2 regions of the Rahnella sp. CFA14(1/10) genome follow, and region 2 is predicted to be linked to the other one. Evidence: predicted binding sites of a transcription regulator. Region 2 holds the regulator's gene; the other holds the start of a gene.
What was found. The regulator Fur, encoded in region 2, represses iron uptake genes when iron is present. The targets are predictions, from matches to a motif close to ATAATAATGAGAACNACTATCAA.
Positions count from the first base shown of each region.

Region 1 (10,005 bases), on a different contig from region 2:
GTGAAAGCACTTTGGTCCGGGCTTTCGCGGAACGGACGTTCGGTGTTGGACACGCGACCGTTGATACCGGCACTTAACTCATGGCGACCCAGCGTTTTCAGCCAGCTGGTTTCTGCGCCGTAGGTGTTTACGTCGTAGTTCGAGTAGACATTCATCATCTGCTTGCTTTCGTTTGGCAGATAAGTGTTGTCGTGCGCCTGAGTATATTGGTAATAGACTTTCGAGACGATGGCATCCACGTAATCGTTGAACGGCGTCCATTCGTCTTTCAGGCTTGCACCCCAGCGGCGGGTGTTACTTTGCTGCTGTGCGGTGCCGAGAATCGCGCTGCCCGCGTTGTTCCAGGTATCGTAATGGGTGTGGTTTACTTTTTCGTAGTAATCAAGGGTGCCGGTGACTTTATGGGCGTCATTAGGCTGCCAGATTACCGACGTCATGATGGCGTCAGAGTGCCAGTTGGCCGGATACGCATCCAGCGTTCCGCTGTTGTTGCTGGTTTCCTGACCGTCGCGGCGGCTGATGGCGATCAGGCCACGCAGGGTTTCGTCACCGGCGGCAGCGGTGATGCCGTTGTGCCAGGAACGGTCTGAGGAATCATAATCAGACTGGTAACCGAAATAAGTTTCCTTGCCCGGACGCAGGTAATCGTCGGCAGATTTTGGCAGGAAGGAAACGGCACCACCGATTGAGGTGTTGGCACGGTCGGCTGATGTGGCACCGGATTCAATATCCACCTGACCATAAATATACGGGTCAATGTAATCACGGCCAATACCAAAGGTATTCAGCCCCGCACGACTGACGTAGCTGCGCCCGGTGGCGCTTGGCTGCGGAATACCGTCGACATCAATGCCTACGCGGTTGCTTTCCAGGCCGCGAATGTTATAGCCGGTATAACCGCTACGGTCAAAACCGCTTTTGCCGTTGCCGGAGCCGCCACTCGCGCCGGTCGCGGTGATCAGCGGCTCATAACGCATAATAGTCCCGAAATCATTACCGCCTTTGCGCTGCATTTCGGCTGCTGTGAGGGTGGTTTTCGAACCCGGTTTTTTATCCGGCATCGTTTCGGTGACCGTCATGACTTCTTCATTGTTCTGCGCCAGATCCTGAGCTGTACGCACCGCCGGTTTTTTTTTGATGGCTTCAGAAGATTGCGTATTGTTTGCGGTGAGATCGGTATTGTCTTTCACGGCTTCCGCTGCATTTACATGAAATGTGGTGGTGAGAATCGTCCCCATGAAAATGACGTTTTTCACTAAACCCTGCTGTGTAAAGGATGTGAACATTTGTTTTTGTCCTGCACTAATTTTTAGAGTTCTGCTCGCATTTACTGCCTTTCGACAAAACAGACGCACTGGTCATCTGCATTCAATTCTTCCCTGAAAAAGCCATTATCCTTATAAAGTATGGGCTTACCTGGCGTCAGCGCCCATCCCGGCTTTTTGAGAATGATAATGATACTGATAATTGTTATCAACAAAATGATATAAAAAAATGCATTCCTTAACAAAATTTATCCCGTCTGTTCTCAGGGAGAGATAAAGGTGAGGTGAAAAACACAGGGAAAAGAAGACAGCGCATTACACTTTATGGGGTTGAATAAAATATAGCTAAGATATATCTTTCAACAAAACTTACGCATAAGAGAGAAACTGATGGCACAACATCGCACTGAAACCCCTGCCGCAAACTTGCCGGTCCGTGTCAAAAATGATCTGGTTTTCCGTCATATCACGGTCAAACAGAGTGAAAGCCTATCAGGCTGTTTTAAAAGGATTATTTTAAGCGGTGACGCGCTGAAAGGTTTTACGTCAGGCGGCTTTGATGACCATATCAAATTGTTTTTTCCGGCAAATCCGGGGGATGTGATTACGCCACCGACAGTGACCGAAGAAGGCATTGTGTGGGGTGAAGGATCCCGCCCGCTGAACCGCGAATATACGCCGCTGCACTTTGATGCTCAGAGCAACGAACTGACACTGGATTTCTATATTCACGACGGTGGTGTCGCCAGCGAATGGGCGGCCGGCGCAAAGCCGGGCGATAAACTGATCATTGGCGGACCGCGTGGTTCACTGATTATTCCTGCCGGTTACAAATGGCAGCTCTATATCTGCGACGAAACCGGTCTTCCGGCGGTGAAACGCCGTCTGCGCGAACTGAAACAGGCCGGTTCAGATGCCAATATCACCGTGCTGGCGAAAGTGAGAGATGTGAGTTGTGTCAGCTACTTAGATGAAGAAAATGATGTCAGCATCGACTGGATTATCAGCGATACGCACGGCGGTTATCAGGAAGAGGATGCGGTCGTGAAGAAGGTGAAAAGCCTGCTTCTGCCGGAAAGTGATTACTACATCTGGGCGACCGGTGAAGGCAAATTCGCGAAAGGGCTGAATGACTATTTCGTTGAAACCTGCGGACTCGATCCAAACTTCGTGCGTTGTGTGGCTTATTGGCATAATAAGTAACGATGATGAATCATAAACACCGCCGTGAAAGAATGTTCGAAACGGGTGACATCCGTCTGCTGATGCTGCATTTTTTGCAGCGGCGTTGCGCCCATGGTTATGAGCTGATCAAAGCCATTGAAGAATTATCTAAAGGTGAATACACGCCGAGTGCCAGTATCATTTATCCGAATCTGACATTTTTAGAAGAACAGGGGCTGATTTCAGCCAGTCAGGAAGAGGGCGGGAAGAAGCAATATTCGATCACACCGGAAGGTGCGCAGTCACTGGCCGGGCAGGAAGAACTGCTCGGCTCAGTGACAGAGAAACTGCATTCACTGGCGATTTTGTCAAACAATCGCAGTATTCCGGAAATGCAGCGTGCGATAAATAATATCCGCATGGCGCTTAATCTGCGGCTGGCGAAAGGCCCGATCGAACAGGAAACCTTGTATAAAATCACGGATGCATTAGATCGTGCGACCAAAGAAATTGAGCGCAGTTAAGCCGCACCTCAGAAAGTATAAAGCCTTCCGGTCGGAGGCATTATACTTTCAGGATAGTCACATCTCTTCAGGCCACGGCGTTAAGATCTCGTAACCGGTTTTCGTTACCGCAACCATATGTTCCCACTGTGCGGATAACGAGTGGTCTTTGGTGACCACGGTCCAGCCATCGGGCATGACTTTATTTTGTTTTTTACCGGCATTCAGCATCGGTTCGATGGTAAATAACATCCCTTCCTGTAAAACCAGTCCGCGGCCTTGCTCGCCGTAATGCAGCACTTGCGGATCTTCGTGATAACCCATACCGATGCCGTGTCCGCAATACTCTTCCACGATGGAAAAGCCTTCGCGTCTGGCGACAGCGGCAATCGCATAACCCACATCGCCAAGCGTTGCACCCGGACGCACCACTTCAATGCCCGCCATCATCGCTTCAAACGTGGTATCTACCAGACGGCGGGCCAGAATACCCGGTTCGCCCGCGTAATACATACGGCTGGTGTCGCCGTACCAGCCGTCTTTGATAAGCGCCACGTCGATGTTGACGATGTCGCCTTTTTTCAGCGCTTTGTCAGAAGGAATGCCATGACAAATGACGTGATTGACGGAGGTACAGGTGGTTTTCTGATAGCCGTGATAACCGATATTGGCCGGGATCGCCTGCAATTCATTGACGATAAAATCGTGGCAGATGCGATCCAGTTCATTGGTGGTGACACCCGGTACAACGTAGGGTGTGATCATATGCAATACACGCGCTGCCAGTTTGCCGGCAATACGGGCTTTATCGAGGCCTTCCGGCGTTTTGACCATGCGGTTATTATTGACGAAATACCGGCTATCTAAAGCATTATTCATTGCTTGCCTTCCTGTGTGTGGCACCCACGTTTAACAACGTGCGGATACTGCCTGCGTTTTCATCCGATTCCACGCTACACCGCACCAGCAATTGCGAAATTTCGCTGTGCGTCATGTCGGGGTGCGTTTCCATCAGCATGCCAATTTTCATCCAGTGCTCGGCCTGTGCGTTCATCGAACGCGTATAAGCCATGCTGGCAATACGCAAATTCTCGTGCATCAGTTCTGAAATCTTAATGATACCCATGGGTTGCCTCAGCAGTATACGAATCATATATATTTTATATACTACGCATAAAATAGATGAAACTCAACCGGCACGTTTCATGACACCTTTGGGACATTGGCGTATATTGTGGTGACTTTTCAATCTCTTATCTGAAATTTTTACTCTAAAAGGTTCACATGAAATCTACAAGTAAGTTACTTATCGGCCTTGTTTGTGTCATGGCGCTTTCTGGCTGCGCGCGTACCGAGCCGGTATCCACGCCGCATACCACGCTGGTAACACATAATTCAGAAAGTCAGATCAGGACCGCTATTATCGACGCAGGACAAAAACGTGGCTGGATAATGACGGATGGCGCACCGGGCGTAATTAACGGTCATCTGAATAACCGTGAGCACAAAGCCGATATCCGTATTACCTATAACACCAGCGGCTACACCATTAATTATGTCGGCAGCACTAACCTGCTGGCAGAGAAAGGCGAGATCCACCGCAGTTATAACCATTGGGTGAATAATCTCAACAATGATATTCAGATTCGCCTGGCATCCAGTGCCACAAAGTAATGAATATTTGAATTAAGTCTTCATCATCGGGTTATTCAGGTTTAACAAAAAGCAAAACGCCCCCGCTGAACAGACGGAGGCGTTTTGGCTACAGAGTCGAAGGGGAAAGCGCTTTACTGGCTCATTGCCCCTTTTTTCATGTTGTCTTTTGACATGGAATCTTTCGACATACAGTCTTTGCCCATACTGTCTTTCGCCATGTTGTCTTTGCTCATGCTGTCTTTTTTCATGCAATCTTTCGACATGTGGCCCATGGTGTCTTTCTTCGCCATTGCGTCAGCGGCATAAGTGGTGCTCACTGCGCCCATCATCAGACAAGCCGACATCATCATTACAGTTAACTTTTTCATGGTAAATCCTTCTCTTAGGTTTTGATATACAAAGGGTTTTATGGATAATGTTCAGCTTCCGCCGAACCAGTTGTAGCCCTGATCCTCCCAGTAGCCACCGGTAAATTTGTTTGTAATTTCAATCACTTCTATATGTTTTGGATTCTTGTAGCCGAGTTTGGTTGGCATTCTGAGTTTCATCGGAAAACCGTATTTACGCGGTAAAATCTGGCCGTCATAAGTCAGCGCCAACAGGGTTTGCGGATGCAGCGCCGTCGCCATATCAATGCTGGTGTAATACTCGTCGGCGCATTTGAAACTGACATATTCCGCCGTGAGATCTGCCCCAATCAGGCGCAGAAAATCACCGAACGGCACGCCGCCCCATTTGCCAATCGCGCTCCAGCCTTCGACACAAATGTGTCGCGTCACCTGACTGACCTGCGCCATTTTGTACAGCGCTGGCAGTGACCATTCGCGTTTATCCAGTGCCAGACCGGCGATTTTCAGGCGATAGTCGTTGCCGTCGACTTGTGGCGCGTCGTCTTCGGCATAGAACGCATTAAACGGAAACGGACGGGTGATCATCGATTCGGCATACACCGGCGCGAGACGCGTTGAGCCGAACAGCCAGCCCTGTACGCGATCATTGAAACCGGAGATTTTGCCGAGTGCGTTTTCCACGCTGGCGTTATCGCTGATATCGCAGCCGGTCAGCATCGCGACGCCGCCGAGCGTCAGCCCGCGCTGTAAAAACAGGCGACGGGAAGGCGCATCCAGTTCGCGGATAATCTGTTTTTTGGCTTCCTGTACAATCGCTTCGCTGTCGGCGGTGCTGAAAATCTGGCTGATGCTTTTTTTAATGAGTTTTTTCATGGGTTTTCCTTAGCGACCGCGCAGCATGGCAATCAGCGTTTTCGGCACCAGTGCCACCATCACGATATGCAGCACCACAAATGCCACCAGCGAAGCCATCGCCAGAAAATGTACGTAACGCGCTGTATCGAAGCCGCCCATCAGTTCGCGCAGCAACGGGAATTGCACGGATTTCCACACCACCAGCCCGGAAAGTACCAGCACGATGCCGTCGAACATCACGAACACATATGCCGCGCGCTGCACCATGTTGTAGTGACGTAAGTCGTCGTGTTTCAGCTTGCCGCGCAGGGCAGCACACAAATCATTGAAGATGCCGCGCGGCGTCAGCGGCCAGAATTTTCGTTTCATCCGTCCGGTAAAAATATTCATCAGCAGGTAAAACAGGCCGTTGAAGCCGAACAGCCACATACCGGCAAAATGCCACTGAATTCCGCCGCCGAGCCAGCCACCCAATGTGACCCCCGGCGGGAAAGCAAAATCAAACAGCGGTGAGGCGTTATAAATCTGCCAGCCACTGGTCACCATAATCAGCACCGCCAGCGCGTTCAGCCAGTGCGACAGCCGCAGCCATAATGGATGCACGATGGCGGGTTTTTGTTTGGCCTGATCGGGTAAGTCCGTGTGTATTGTCATGATGAAATCCGGCTGTCCGTCCTGTGATGTAGCGAGTATTGAGCGGATTTGTTCCCCGAGACCTCACGCAAAGTTAAATAAAATGTGATAACTCGGCGGGCTTTGCTTGTGTAGACTCAAACCATTGGGGAATGCCACGTTTTGGGATAACACATGGATAAGACGAAGAAGATCCTGATCGTTGAAGATGACGGGGATATCGCGGAACTGCTCAGCCTGCATCTGCGCGATGAAGGCTATGAAATTACCCATGCTGCTGACGGCAATCTGGGCGTGGCACATTTGGAAAAAGGCGGCTGGGACGCGCTGATCCTCGACCTGATGCTACCGGGTATCGATGGTCTGGAAATCTGTCGCCGCGCCCGTAATATGACGCGTTACACGCCAATCATTATTATCAGCGCACGTTCCAGCGAAGTGCATCGTGTCCTCGGGCTGGAGCTGGGCGCGGACGATTACCTGGCCAAACCTTTCTCCATGCTGGAACTGGTCGCACGGGTCAAGGCGCTGTTCCGGCGGCAGGAAGCCATGAGCCGTAATATGAAAATGGATGCCGGTACGCTGAGTTTTTCCGGTCTGGTCATCGACCCGATTGCACGGGACGTGATGCTGAACCATCAGCCGGTTGAACTGACGCCGCGCGAGTTTGATCTGTTGTACTTCTTTGCCAAAAATCCCGGCAAAGTGTTCTCCCGGCTCAGCCTGTTAAATCAGGTCTGGGGCTATGAACATGAAGGGTATGAACATACGGTAAACACCCATATCAACCGTCTGCGCATTAAGATAGAAGCCAATCCGGCCGAGCCGGAACGTATTCTGACCGTGTGGGGAAAAGGTTATAAATTCGTGTCTTCTGCTGAAGAAGCACAAGGGTAAATCATGAAAAATCTCACGCTGGCGCAAAGACTGACCCTGGTGTTTATGGTGCTGCTGATCGCGTGTTGCGCGTTTTCCGGCTACATGCAGGTGCGCTCGAGTAATCAGTACAGCCAGTCGGTGATCCAACGTCTGTCGGCCAATCTGGCGACGCAGATTGCAGCAAATAATCCGCTGCTCAGCCAGGGAAACTGGGATCCCAAAGCGGTACATATGCTGTTTGATCAACTGATGGCGGTGAACCCGAGTGTTGAAGTGTATCTGCTCGATAAAGACGGCAATATCGTCGGTAATGCGGCACCGCCCGGGCGACTGCAACAGCAGAAGATCGACTTAACACCGGTTAACGCGTTGCTCAACGGTGCGAAAATGCCGGTATATGGCGAGAATCCGCGGGATCCGCAAACGCGTCAGGTATTCAGCGCCGCCCCGTTACGGGTAGACGGTATCATCAAAGGGTATGTGTATATCGTGCTTCTCGGTGACCAATACACCGCGCTGACCAGCGACGCGCAGTACCAGTCGGCGATTTCTCTGGCGCTGCGGTCTATGGGGTTGGTGGCGCTGTTTGGCCTGCTGGCCGGTGCGCTGGCATTCCGCTGGGTGACGCGCCCGGTGCGTAAACTGACCTCGCAGATTGCCCAACTTGATACCGGTGGCATGGAAGCGATCCAGGCGCTGGCAAAAGGCGATGCACCGGCAGGCGCCGCCCGCGATGAAGTCACGCAGTTGCAACAGGCGTTTGTCGCACTGGCAAAACGCATCGATCAGCAATGGCAAAGCCTGATGGTGCAGGATCAGCAGCGACGGGAGTTTATCGCCAATATTTCCCATGACCTGCGCACACCGCTGACTTCCCTGCACGGATATCTGGAAACGTTGTCGGTCAAATCAGACCATCTGAGTCATGAAGACCGGCAGCGTTACCTGAATATTGCCCTGATGCAAAGTAAAAAAGTCGGGCGACTGGCGCAGGAATTATTTGAGCTGGCACGGCTGGAATATGGCGTCGTGAAACCGCAGAAAGAACCTTTCTCACTGAGTGAATTAGTGCAGGATGTTTTTCAGAAGTTTGAACTGGCGACCGAAACCCGCGGGCAAAAATTACTGGCCGATATTACGCCGGGTATTCCGCTGGTGAATGCCGATTTGGGCATGATTGAACGGGTGCTGACTAATCTGCTGGATAACGCCATTCGTTTTACGCCGCAAGGCGGGGTGATCGAAATAAAACTGTGGAAACAGGAAGGGCAGGTGATGGTGCAACTGAAAGACAGCGGGCCGGGGATTGCGCCGGAACTGAAAGACAGCCTGTTCGTGCGTCCGTCAATTCTCAGTACCAATAAACACCGCGCGGGCGGGCTGGGGCTGATGATTGTCCGCCGCATTCTGCAACTCCACGGCAGCGATATCCGACTGATCGAACAACCGAAACACGGTGCCTGTTTTCAGTTTTCTGTCCCGGTTTAAATTGTTTTCCATTAATTCGGAACGGAACCGAAGGGAAACTTTTCCGCCCGGGGCGTAGATTTTGTAAAGTCAGGAAAGAGTGAACTATAATCCCCACTCTTCATGCTGACTGGACGACCAGAGACTCAGCCATACTGATGCAGGGACGACCTTGCGTGTTTTAAGGAAATTTTATGGCCTGGGTTTATCTGCTTTTCGCCGGTATTTTTGAAGTGGTCTGGTCGACCGCGATGAAAGAATCTCATGGTTTCACCCGTCTCATTCCCAGTATTCTTACCGTTTTCTTCATGATACTCAGCGTCGTTTTGCTGGCGATTTCCATGAAAACGCTGCCCCTCGGCACGTCTTACACCATCTGGGTCGGCATCGGCGCCATCGGTGCATTTATTCTCGGTGTAGTGATGTTCGGCGAAAGCCTTAATCCGCTGCGCGTCATCGCCGTCCTGCTGATTTTCGCCGGGGTCATTTTGTTGAAAGTGGCGACGAAAGGATAGCAGCGGGAACGCGAAACATGACAAAGCCGCTTCGTAAAAGGAGCGGCTTTTGTTTTGTATCTCAGGACTTCAGCAAATCATTTGTACAATACGGCAGTGCCGTGAAGACGATTCTGACCACCGGCTTCGATGATTTTATAAGAGGTTGCACCAGCGGCAGCGGCTTTGGCTGCGAAGGTGGATTCCAGACCCTCTAACGTATTGCCAGAAGCAGATACAGTGCCGATTTCAGCTGCGAAGCTGGCGAAAGAAACCGTGGCGAGTGCAGCAGCAACAACGAAAGTTTTGATAGATTTCATGATGTAATTCCTTCTCAATGTTTGTTTGGGGAAGGCCATGTGCCTTCGATGAGAAGAAGAATAACCCCGTGAAGCTGGCATGAATAGCGAAGTGATTTGCTGATATTGGTTAAAATTTCTGAACAACATCTCAGGGGCGAATGCCCCGTTTCCGGGGCATTTAATTCAGAACCGTTCTCCCTCCGGCGTCGTATCACACAGCGCAAACACTTTGCCCCGGCCTTCGCCGGAGGCCAGCAGTTGCTGAATATGCAGGGCGACACCGCTGCCTGCGCCAAAAATCAGCAAAGTATTCAAGGTTGTTTCTCTCTCTCAGCCAGCATGGCGGGGAGGGCACGAAAAGCATTCAGCCGATCGGCAAAAAGCTGGCGATGGCTGTCGCGCCCGACGAAAACCTTAAGCATGGCATAACCGCAAGC
Region 1 is NZ_SEWS01000003.1:35,787-45,791, forward strand. It holds gene EVX52_RS06850 (TonB-dependent receptor domain-containing protein) at 1-1,238, opposite strand, end outside; gene EVX52_RS06855 (siderophore-interacting protein) at 1,656-2,468, shown strand; gene EVX52_RS06860 (PadR family transcriptional regulator) at 2,471-2,953, shown strand; gene map (type I methionyl aminopeptidase) at 3,011-3,766, opposite strand; gene EVX52_RS06870 (ParD-like family protein) at 3,804-4,058, opposite strand; gene EVX52_RS06875 (hypothetical protein) at 4,217-4,606, shown strand; gene EVX52_RS06880 (pentapeptide MXKDX repeat protein) at 4,720-4,956, opposite strand; gene EVX52_RS06885 (molybdopterin-dependent oxidoreductase) at 5,008-5,811, opposite strand; gene EVX52_RS06890 (cytochrome b/b6 domain-containing protein) at 5,821-6,447, opposite strand; gene EVX52_RS06895 (response regulator transcription factor) at 6,601-7,323, shown strand; gene EVX52_RS06900 (ATP-binding protein) at 7,327-8,793, shown strand; gene EVX52_RS06905 (multidrug efflux SMR transporter) at 8,967-9,287, shown strand; gene EVX52_RS06910 (YdgH/BhsA/McbA-like domain containing protein) at 9,365-9,586, opposite strand; gene EVX52_RS25680 (hypothetical protein) at 9,752-9,883, opposite strand; gene EVX52_RS06915 (ChuX/HutX family heme-like substrate-binding protein) at 9,880-10,005, opposite strand, start outside.
Region 1: a site for Fur is predicted at 1,455-1,477, ahead of EVX52_RS06855 (siderophore-interacting protein). Genes of this name have one in related genera too.

Region 2 (10,005 bases):
AATGGCCGCGATGCCCTTCTTCACGACTACCGTGGCCGCGATGGCGACCCTCAAACATTTTACTAAACATAGTGCATGTCCTATTTAGATATATCGAATCATTTCGATATATCTAAACTAGATCGGTTTTCAGAAACTGGCAAGACCGGGAAGCGAATTTAGATATATCTTTTTATGTCTAAACTTCCGGCAAAAAACGGGCAAAAAAAAAAGCGCTGAATAATCAGCGCCTTTGATGAGATAAAGAAAACGGCTTATTTCGCGTCAGCAAGCACTTTACTGACGATTTCTACCGCTTCTTTCTCGATTTGCTCACGATGTTCAGCACCGAGGAAGCTTTCACAATAGATCTTGTAAGCTTCTTCCGTACCGGACGGACGCGCCGCGAACCAGCCATTTTTGGTCATCACTTTCAGACCACCGATAGACGCGCCGTTACCCGGTGCGTTGGTCAAACGGGCAGTGATCGGGTCACCGGCCAGTGTGTCAGCTTTCACCTGTTCAGGAGAGAGTTTAGACAGTGCGGCTTTCTGCGCGTGCGTCGCAGGTGCCTGAATACGGTTGTAGCTTGGTGCACCAAAGCGCGCAGCCAGTTCGTTGTAATGTTCCTGCGGGTTCTTGCCGGTAACCGCAGTAATTTCTGCGGCCAGCAGGCACATGATGATCCCATCTTTGTCGGTCGACCAGGGTGTGCCGTCAAAACGCAGGAAAGAAGCCCCGGCACTTTCTTCGCCACCAAATCCGAAGCTGCCGTCAAACAGACCATCAACAAACCATTTGAACCCAACCGGCACTTCCACCAGTTTACGGCCCAAATCTTCTACCACGCGGTCGATCATCGCACTCGATACCAGCGTTTTACCGACAGCAACCTCTTTGCCCCATTGCGGACGATGCTGGAACAGATACTGAATCGCTACCGCCAGATAATGGTTCGGGTTCATCAGACCGGCAGGCGTCACAATACCGTGACGGTCATAATCCGGGTCATTGGCAAAGGCCAGATCGAATTTATCACGCAGCGCCAGCAGACCGGCCATTGCAGATTCAGACGAGCAGTCCATACGGATCACGCCGTCATGGTCGAGATGCATAAAACGGAAAGTCTGATCGACTTCATCGTTAACCAGCGTCAGATCCAGTTGGTAATGTTCCGCGATACGCTTCCAGTATTCGATACCGGAACCGCCAAGCGGATCGACACCCAGTTTCAGACCCGCTTTCTGAATCGCAGCCATATCAACGATATCGGTCAGCCCTTCGATAAACGGCTGAACCAGATCTTTCGCTTGCAGATGGCCACTTTTCCACGCCAGATCCAGAGACTGACGTTTCACGCCTGCCAGTTTTGCGGCCAGCAATGCGTTAGCACGTTTCTCAATCACGGAAGTCAGATTAGTATCTGCCGGCCCCCCGTTGGTCGGGTTATATTTGATGCCGCCATCTTCCGGTGGGTTGTGTGAAGGCGTGATGACGATGCCATCCGCCAGCGCGCCGCCGTGACGATTATGCGTCAGAATGGCGTGCGACACCGCTGGGGTCGGCGTGAACCCGTTATCTTCCTGAACAATGACATCCACGCCATTGGCGGTCAGCACTTCCAGCACAGAGATAAACGCCGGTTCGGACAACGCATGGGTGTCTTTACCCACGTAGCACGGGCCGGTGGTACCCTGCTCTTTACGCACTTCGGCAATCGCCTGAGCAATTGCCAGGATGTGCGCTTCATTAAAGCTGTGACGCAACGCACTACCGCGATGGCCGGACGTACCAAATTTCACAGCATGTGCCGTGTTTGCCGGATCCGGTTGCAGAACGTAATACTGTGACGTTAACTGCGCCACATTGATCAAATCGCTTTGCTGAGCAGGTTGCCCTGCACGGGGGTGATTAGCCACTGGCGCTTCTCCCTTACGCTGAAATTAGAGGGTGCCGCATACTTTATCAGTCAGTTCCGCCGGGAACTGCATGAGCTGCATGATGTGTTCGATCATGCTGCGTTTGCGACCTGTGTTGGTATTCGTAATAACCCAATACGGCGTTCCGGGAACGTGTTTAGGTTTGGTATGTATGCCGTTTTGCAGCAAGGTTTGCTGGTCACCGGCAAAATAAGTCCGCGTGCGCCCGGTCAGAGAGTCGGTCGCTGTCGCAAATTCTTTAGGGTTCAGGGTATACAAGGTCGAGAGGATCAGCATAAAACGATTAACCGCTTTAGTCTGTTCTGCGTATTCGTCGGACAACAGCAGTTCACGGACGGCGCGGACTTTATCACGCGACGTCGGTGCCGCTGCGACAGCAGGTTTTTCCTGCGCAACAGTTCCGGCAATAACAGAAGTCGTCGCTGGCGCGTCAGGAGCGGTCTGACCGGCAGTAAACTTCAACATACGGCGTAAAATATCAGACGCACTTTCACCGATTGCCTGCGTGTGGCTGGCAATGTAGCGGTAGAGTTCTTCGTCAACCTCAATAGTTTTCATCTTTATCCAGTACTGTTCTTCTACTTAATTCATTCAAAAGGATTATACAAATTTCTACGCAGTAACAAACAGGGGAATTGCGCTGCAAAGTAAAATCCAGACAACTTCCCGATTTTGCTGCATGCAGGCTCCGGCCCGTTCTGTTCCTGGTAGTCAAATCCCGCTCAGGCATCTGGCAGACACTTTCTGTTTTAAAAAATTATCCGCAAGTCATGATAACCTAATGAGATTGTTTATCTGTATGAACTTCTCTATGAAATTACATTATCGCCTGCAGGAATCTGAAGTGACTGGCAGCACTGCACTGCCGGTTTTGCTTATCCACGGATTGTTCGGCACCCTGGATAATCTGGGTATTCTGGCCCGTGACCTGAGACAACAGCATAACGTGTTACAGGTGGATTTGCGTAATCATGGCCAGTCCGGACGTTCTGATGAAATGTCTTACGCCGCCATGGCACAAGATTTAGAAGAAACGCTGGATGCTGTTGGTTTCCAAAAAATCATCGTTATCGGCCATTCGATGGGCGGCAAAGCCGCGATGGCGCTGACGGCACGGATCCCCGATCGTATCGAAAAGTTGATCGCCATTGATGTCGCCCCCGTGGATTATCACGTCCGTCGTCATGATGAGATTTTCGCGGCCATTAACGCTGTGACCGACGCAAGACTCCGTGACCGCACGTCTGCCAGCGACTGTATGCGCCAGTATATAAAGGAAGACGGCGTGATCCAGTTTTTGCTTAAATCCTTCCGCCAGGGCGAATGGTGCTTCAACGTGCCCGTGCTGCTCAGTGAATACGAAACCATTACCGGCTGGGAAGATGTGCCAGCATGGGATCATCCGGCGCTGTTTATCCGCGGGAGCTTATCGCCGTATGTGCAGGATGAATATCGCGACGCGATTGCCCGCCAGTTTCCACAGGCCAAAGCGCATGTGGTGGCGGGAGCCGGTCACTGGGTGCATGCGGAAAGACCCGATGCGGTACTGCGCGCTGTGCACCGTTTCATCGATGTGGCCTGAGGTTTAACATCCTGGGGATAAATTGTGCAAAAAGTCTGCACAACTTAAGAAGTTATCATGAAATCAGGGCAATCAGGCGTTGTGAACCCCTGGGGCGCCAGTGTATGATTGCGCGCTATAATTTTGCCGCCCCGTTTTACTCACAGTGAGTCGCGGGGGGTGAATTGGGTCAGGGTTTCTTAGCCCGAAATGTGTGAAACGCTCGTCAGGAACGGCTTGCCGTTTCCCGATGTAAAAACTTCCCTGGTTGTACCTCTACCTATGGCAAAAGAACAACTGGATCGCACGACGATTGATCTGTTCGCAGATGACCGTCGTCCGGGGCGTCCAAAAACAAATCCGCTATCCCGTGATGAACAGCTCAGGATCAATAAGCGCAACCAGTTACGCCGCGATAAAGCGAGCGGCCTGCGTCGTGTGGAGCTGAAAATGAATGCCGATGCTGTTGACATGCTCAATAAGCTGGCAGAAGAACGCAATATCAGTCGTAGCGAATTGATTGAAGAGATGCTGCTGTCGCATCTTAACGGTCATGAAGGTTGATTGAAAAGCGGGTAACCCGATAAGGCTACCCGTTTGTTTTTCTTAATTATTCCACGCTAATTTACGTCTTCCCACTCAGAACGTTTCCCAGTTTTCAGCACTTTTTGCCGAAAGCCTGCCGGTATCAGGACGCAACAAGGGTGCTGAAATCGACTTCGCCGGACGTGAACCCACATTCGTGACGCTGTCTTTCAGTTTGAACGTTGCGACGGCGTTGTTGAGCAACGAAGCCTGTTCTTCCAGCGATACTGCGGCCTGTGACGCCTGTTCTACCAGTGCGGCGTTCTGTTGTGTAACGCTGTCCATTTCTGTGACCGCTACCGCTACCTGGCTGATTCCTTTACTTTGTTCGTCAGACGCAGACGCAATTTCCGCCATGATGTCGGTGACATGCGTAATTGAGCGCACCACTTCATTCATCGTCTGACCGGCGTTTTCAACAAGTTTCGAGCCGCTGTCGACGCGGGAAACCGATTCGCTGATGAGCTGTTCGATTTCTTTTGCAGCCTGCGCACTGCGTTGTGCCAGGCTGCGCACCTCGCTGGCAACCACTGCAAAACCACGCCCCTGCTCGCCTGCACGTGCTGCTTCTACTGCGGCATTCAGCGCCAGAATGTTGGTCTGGAAAGCGATGCTGTTAATCACGGAAGTGATTTCAGCAATTTTCTTCGAACTGCCGGAGATATCTTTCATGGTGCTGACCACATCCGCCACGATGTTGCCACCTTTCTGCGCAGTGGTAGAAGCTTCCATAACCAGCTGGCTGGCATGATGAGCGTTATCAGCATTGTGCTTAACCGTCGCAGTCAGTTCTTCCATGCTGGCAGCGGTTTCTTCCAGTGCAGATGCCTGCTCTTCCGTACGGGAAGATAAATCGTTGTTTCCGGCTGAAATTTCTGACGCGCCCTGATAGATGTGATTGGTGCAGTTGCGGATGGTCTGAACGGTATTCACCAGGCTAGACTGCATCAGGTTCAGTAACGGAATCAGCTTACCGGCGCAGTTTTTACCGAACTCATCCAGATAAAGTGTCAGATCGCCGCTTGCTATCACCGCGAAGTGATCACGGATTTTATCCAAGGGTTTCACCAGCGCCATGACCAGATAACGGTCAGTCAGTAATAAGATCACCAGCCCGATACCAAAGGCCGTCAGCAGAATCACTTTGCTGAATGAGGTCAGATGGGCAGACTGCCGTTGCGATGCATCAAAATCTACCGCGATCTGACCGCCGACTTTGTCCATCGAGACACCAAAACTGCGGCTCAGTGCAGGTACGGTAGTGTTGGCTAACTGGTTATATAACTCCGTGTTCTTACTGAAGGCTGCGTCGAACATTGGCGTGACGCCCTGGGTAATCAGATTTTCCCAATTGGTGATCAGTTCCTGCACGGCAACATCTTCCAGCCCCGGATGCGGCGCCGTTTTAAAATTAGCCAGTGCCTGGGTCAGCCCGGTGAGGGATTGTTTGGCGGTATCAAAAATTTCCGGACCTTTTGACGGATCGGCCTGAAGCTGTGCGACGGCACGCGTAAGGCGAGTTACGGTACGGAAATACTGATCATTTCCTTTATTGATCAGCGCCATATTATTGACCAGCTCGGTACTGTTTTTGGTATTTTGGGTCAGTGTGTCAAGGGAGGTAACGGTGTATAGGGAAACACCCGCCCACATGACACAAAAAATGCCAAGAATTGTTAACAAAGCGGCCCTGATGGTAATATTTTTTAAAAACTGCACGATATGCCTCTCTCGAAACATGACTGTTTCTGGCCTGAGGATTGAGGGGGATGCGGAGAATCAAGACAGGTAACCAGCAGGCAAGTGCCCCAGGACATGTTTGAACACCTCTCCGGGCATCGATTTCTTTATTATGTTGAGATTGCTCTCGCATCATCTATCGGCGGAATATTCTCGAAATTTAGTATTGTGACGACTTATTTCTTCAATTTGCGTTTGACCTTATTCAGCCTGAGGTTAACGCACCCTGCGTGAAAGCACACAAAGGCGATAACACTTAAAAATATTGCCCGATAAACTTATTCCCCAGCTAAGAAGGCGAGCAGAAGCATATTCTCCGCCGCACGAGTTTGCTATCATCTGCATTATTATTGCCTGCGTTGCAGAGCACTTCATTGAGAACAAGAGGTTAGGTAATCTTATGGCCGTTGTAGGTATCTTCTTTGGATCCGATACAGGTAACACCGAAAACATCGCAAAAATGATCCAGAAACAGTTGGGTAAAGATGTTGCAGAGGTGCATGACATTGCGAAGAGCAGCAAAGAGGATCTGGAAAAATTCGATATTTTGCTTATCGGTATTCCAACCTGGTATTACGGTGAAGCGCAGTGTGACTGGGACGACTTTTTCCCAACGCTGGAAGAGATAGATTTCGAAGGTAAGCTGGTTGCACTGTTTGGCTGTGGTGACCAGGAAGACTATGCCGAATATTTTTGCGATGCACTGGGCACCGTGCGCGATATCATTGAGCCACGCGGCGCAGTGATTGTCGGACACTGGCCTACCGAAGGGTATCACTTTGAAGCCTCTAAAGGCCTGGCTGATGATAAGCATTTCATAGGCCTGGCAATTGACGAAGATCGCCAGCCGGAACTGACCAGTGAACGTGTTGATGCCTGGGTGAAACAGATCACAGAAGAACTCAGCCTTTCTGAAATTATTGGCTAAAAACCCTGTTGGCCCTGAGGATTTATTCTACAATTGAAGGGCCAAACTATTACTGAAATTAACAATTTAACTGCTACAAAATTGTAACTTTCGGTCGTATCAAGGTACACTGAGTTCCTCTGTTTTTTCTATCGATCAAGTCGTTGCATTACCAATGTGACCGGCAAATTGTGATCTTTATTAACAGGCTATCGTTGACGACAATTGGCACACTTGCGTAAACGAAGAGACTAAACGAATAATTTGTGCCGCCGATGCCACAGGCTGCATGCCTCAACTTGATTAGCACATAGTAACAGGACTGAATCCGCATGACTGACAACAACACCGCACTGAAGAAAGCTGGCTTAAAAGTCACGCTTCCGCGCCTCAAAATCCTGGAAGTGCTGCAAGCGCCGGAAGGTCATCACGTTAGTGCGGAAGATCTTTACAAGCAATTAATTGATATGGGTGAAGAAATTGGCCTGGCAACGGTTTACCGCGTTCTGAACCAGTTCGACGACGCCGGTATCGTTACCCGTCATAATTTCGAAGGCGGCAAGTCCGTATTCGAACTGACTCAGCAGCATCACCACGATCACCTCATCTGCCTGGATTGCGGACGTGTAATCGAATTTCGTGATGAGTATATTGAAGGCCGTCAGCGTGAGATTGCTAAGAAACACGGCATCAAACTGACCAACCATAGTCTGTATCTCTATGGTCATTGTGAAGCAGGTGATTGCCGCGAAGATGAGTCTTTGCACAACGATAAACCTGCGCACTAATATGGCATGTGGCAACCCCGTTGCCGACAGGCTGTGAATTCATTAACCGCTGAAAAGCGGTTTTTTTATGTCTGGATTTCAGCAACCCTAAAAAAACCCCGGCACGCCGGGGTTTGATTTCTGCGATTCGTTTTACGGTTTCGGAGCGTTATTGGCCCGGATTTCCTGCCATATCTTTCCGCAATCTGCGGCATACGCCTGACCATTACCGGTTTTGCGTGCCGTAAGACACTGCTGGTAATCCACCACGCGAACCGTTTCCTGTTCCGCAAATTTTTGGTGGGCTTTTTCCTGTTTCAGCACATTCAGCACCGCCTGACAGGATGCCAGTTTATCCGGATTGCCTTCCGCTGTATTAATACAGGCGCTGTAAGCCTCACGCGTTTTGGATATTTCAGCCTGACCGGCTGTCGGCGCACAACCCGCCAGCAGAACAGCGGATACCACGGTCATCAATAATTTATTCATCGACATAGCGACCTCAGAAAATAGTGAATGGAGCGATAACGATGAATTTCACGTCTTTTTCATCCTGGAAAATATTGCCGTATCCGCCGCCCCAGCTTGGAATATCCGAATGATTGTCATACTGGGTGTAATGCAGTTTGAACAATGTCCCTTTCGCACGGCCTTCCTGAATGGTGTACAGCGCATCCAGACTCCAGGCGCTTTCTTTCAGGCGCTGACTCTGGTCGTAAGCCGCGTTAGTGCTCGGCCTGGCATCCCATGCATAAACATAGGAGCCACCGACGGCTAAGCCCGGTAAATCCCATTTTGCCAGGTCATACAACACGCCTGCATATACTGCTTTTTCACCGTTAGCGTTGAAGTCCGAACGGTTGTCCCACCACACATCAAGACGGCCGTTTGAAGAGGAATACGTCGGCGTCATACGTTGCAGGAAGTAACCCTGGTTCCCTTCCGCTTTCACCATCGTCCCTTCCAGACGCCAGTTGAACTGACCCGTGGTATAGCCGAAAGTTAATGCCTGCAACCAGGCCAGACCATCATACAAACTGTTTGGATCATTTTTGTCGCTGATACGATCTTCTGCCCCATAGAACTGATAGCTGGTAGTCAGCGGATTGCCCAGCAAATCTATTTTGTACGAGGCTTTGCCAAAGTACTGATCGACATAACTTTCAGCCTGACCAAACGCGCCTTCCAGCACGAAGTCATTTTTAAAGTCATATTTCGCACCGAGGGAGTGAATATAAGAAACGCCGGTTTTCTTATCATTCTGGCGGAAATCATCCATTTCCAGATGCCAGGGCGATTTATATTCGTCGGCCCACATATAGGAGAAACTCAGTTCACCCGCATCACCGAAATCATGTTTATACCCGGCTTCCGCACCGCGATAAGTCCCCGGCATGAAGCTCCAGTGCGGTGCGATCAACGTCTGCCCTGTGGGCTGAATATAGCCCGCATGTCCCCAGAATCCGCCATATTTAAATTTACCGGCCGCTTTGTAGAGACTGACCCCGCCTTTATCACCTGAGTAATCCTCGTCATAAGCGTGGTTTTTAGAAGAGAATGCAATTTCGTTTGGATGAGTGCTGTCACTGGCTTCGGCTAATTCAATGGCGGTGAAGGCCGCAACGTCGATACCGAACATGTCCCAGGCATAACCAGAGGAAAAATCGAGATTCAGGTTAGCAGTGGAGTGTGAAAGGTTAGTCGCGTATTTGTTGTAGTCGGAATTATTGACGGTGACTTTTGAGCCATCCGGACGGGTTTCTTCTTTGGTTTTGTTCAAATCTTTGCGGTCACGTTCACGCTGCCAGTAATACACGCCACCGGTCAGTGTGGAATCATCGATAAAACCGGCCGCGCTGGCCTCGTGTGAAAACATCATTCCGCCACTCAGTAAAGTGCCGGCGAGAGAATACATGGCAGGTTTCAGGTAAGCCGATCCCCTGCCCCTGTTAAGGTGCTTATGCATAGAGATTCCTCATTTTGACTAAAAATTTCGTGCAAAACCCAAACGGGTATCAAAATCGGCCGTCAGAGACGTAACCGGTTAAATCAACATTAAGAGTATTTTTCGCGACGCGAATTATCAATGGGTAATTAATCATTGATCATCGAAGTATGACAAAGTGCACATAAAGATGAAAAAATGTAACTATATGTCTTAAGGCAGGATCAGACCGACAGATTATTTAAATAGAGAGAATAAACAAGTCACTAAGTTTTACTGAGGAAAGGTTAAAACGTTTCAGCCACGGAAAGCACTGGAAATGAGCGTTTAAAAATCATACATCGGGAACACATTAATTCGCGACGAAAACCAATTTTTTGCAGTAGCAAAATAAAACCCGGACATAAAAAAACGCAGCCTGAGCTGCGTTTTTAAAACCTTATCGCGATGACTTTTATGCGACCGGTTTACTTGCCCATGTATCACGCAGGCCCACGGTACGGTTAAATACCAGATGTTCCGCGCCGGAGTAGCGACTGTCAGCGCAGAAATAACCTTCACGCTCGAACTGCAGGCTGATT
Region 2 is NZ_SEWS01000001.1:671,998-682,002, forward strand. It holds gene EVX52_RS03360 (PadR family transcriptional regulator) at 1-70, opposite strand, end outside; gene pgm (phosphoglucomutase (alpha-D-glucose-1,6-bisphosphate-dependent)) at 255-1,898, opposite strand; gene seqA (replication initiation negative regulator SeqA) at 1,923-2,477, opposite strand; gene ybfF (esterase) at 2,719-3,501, shown strand; gene ybfE (LexA regulated protein) at 3,763-4,044, shown strand; gene EVX52_RS03385 (methyl-accepting chemotaxis protein) at 4,120-5,784, opposite strand; gene fldA (flavodoxin FldA) at 6,206-6,733, shown strand; gene fur (ferric iron uptake transcriptional regulator) at 7,045-7,500, shown strand; gene chiQ (ChiQ/YbfN family lipoprotein) at 7,633-7,968, opposite strand; gene EVX52_RS03405 (OprD family outer membrane porin) at 7,982-9,394, opposite strand; gene glnS (glutamine--tRNA ligase) at 9,879-10,005, opposite strand, start outside.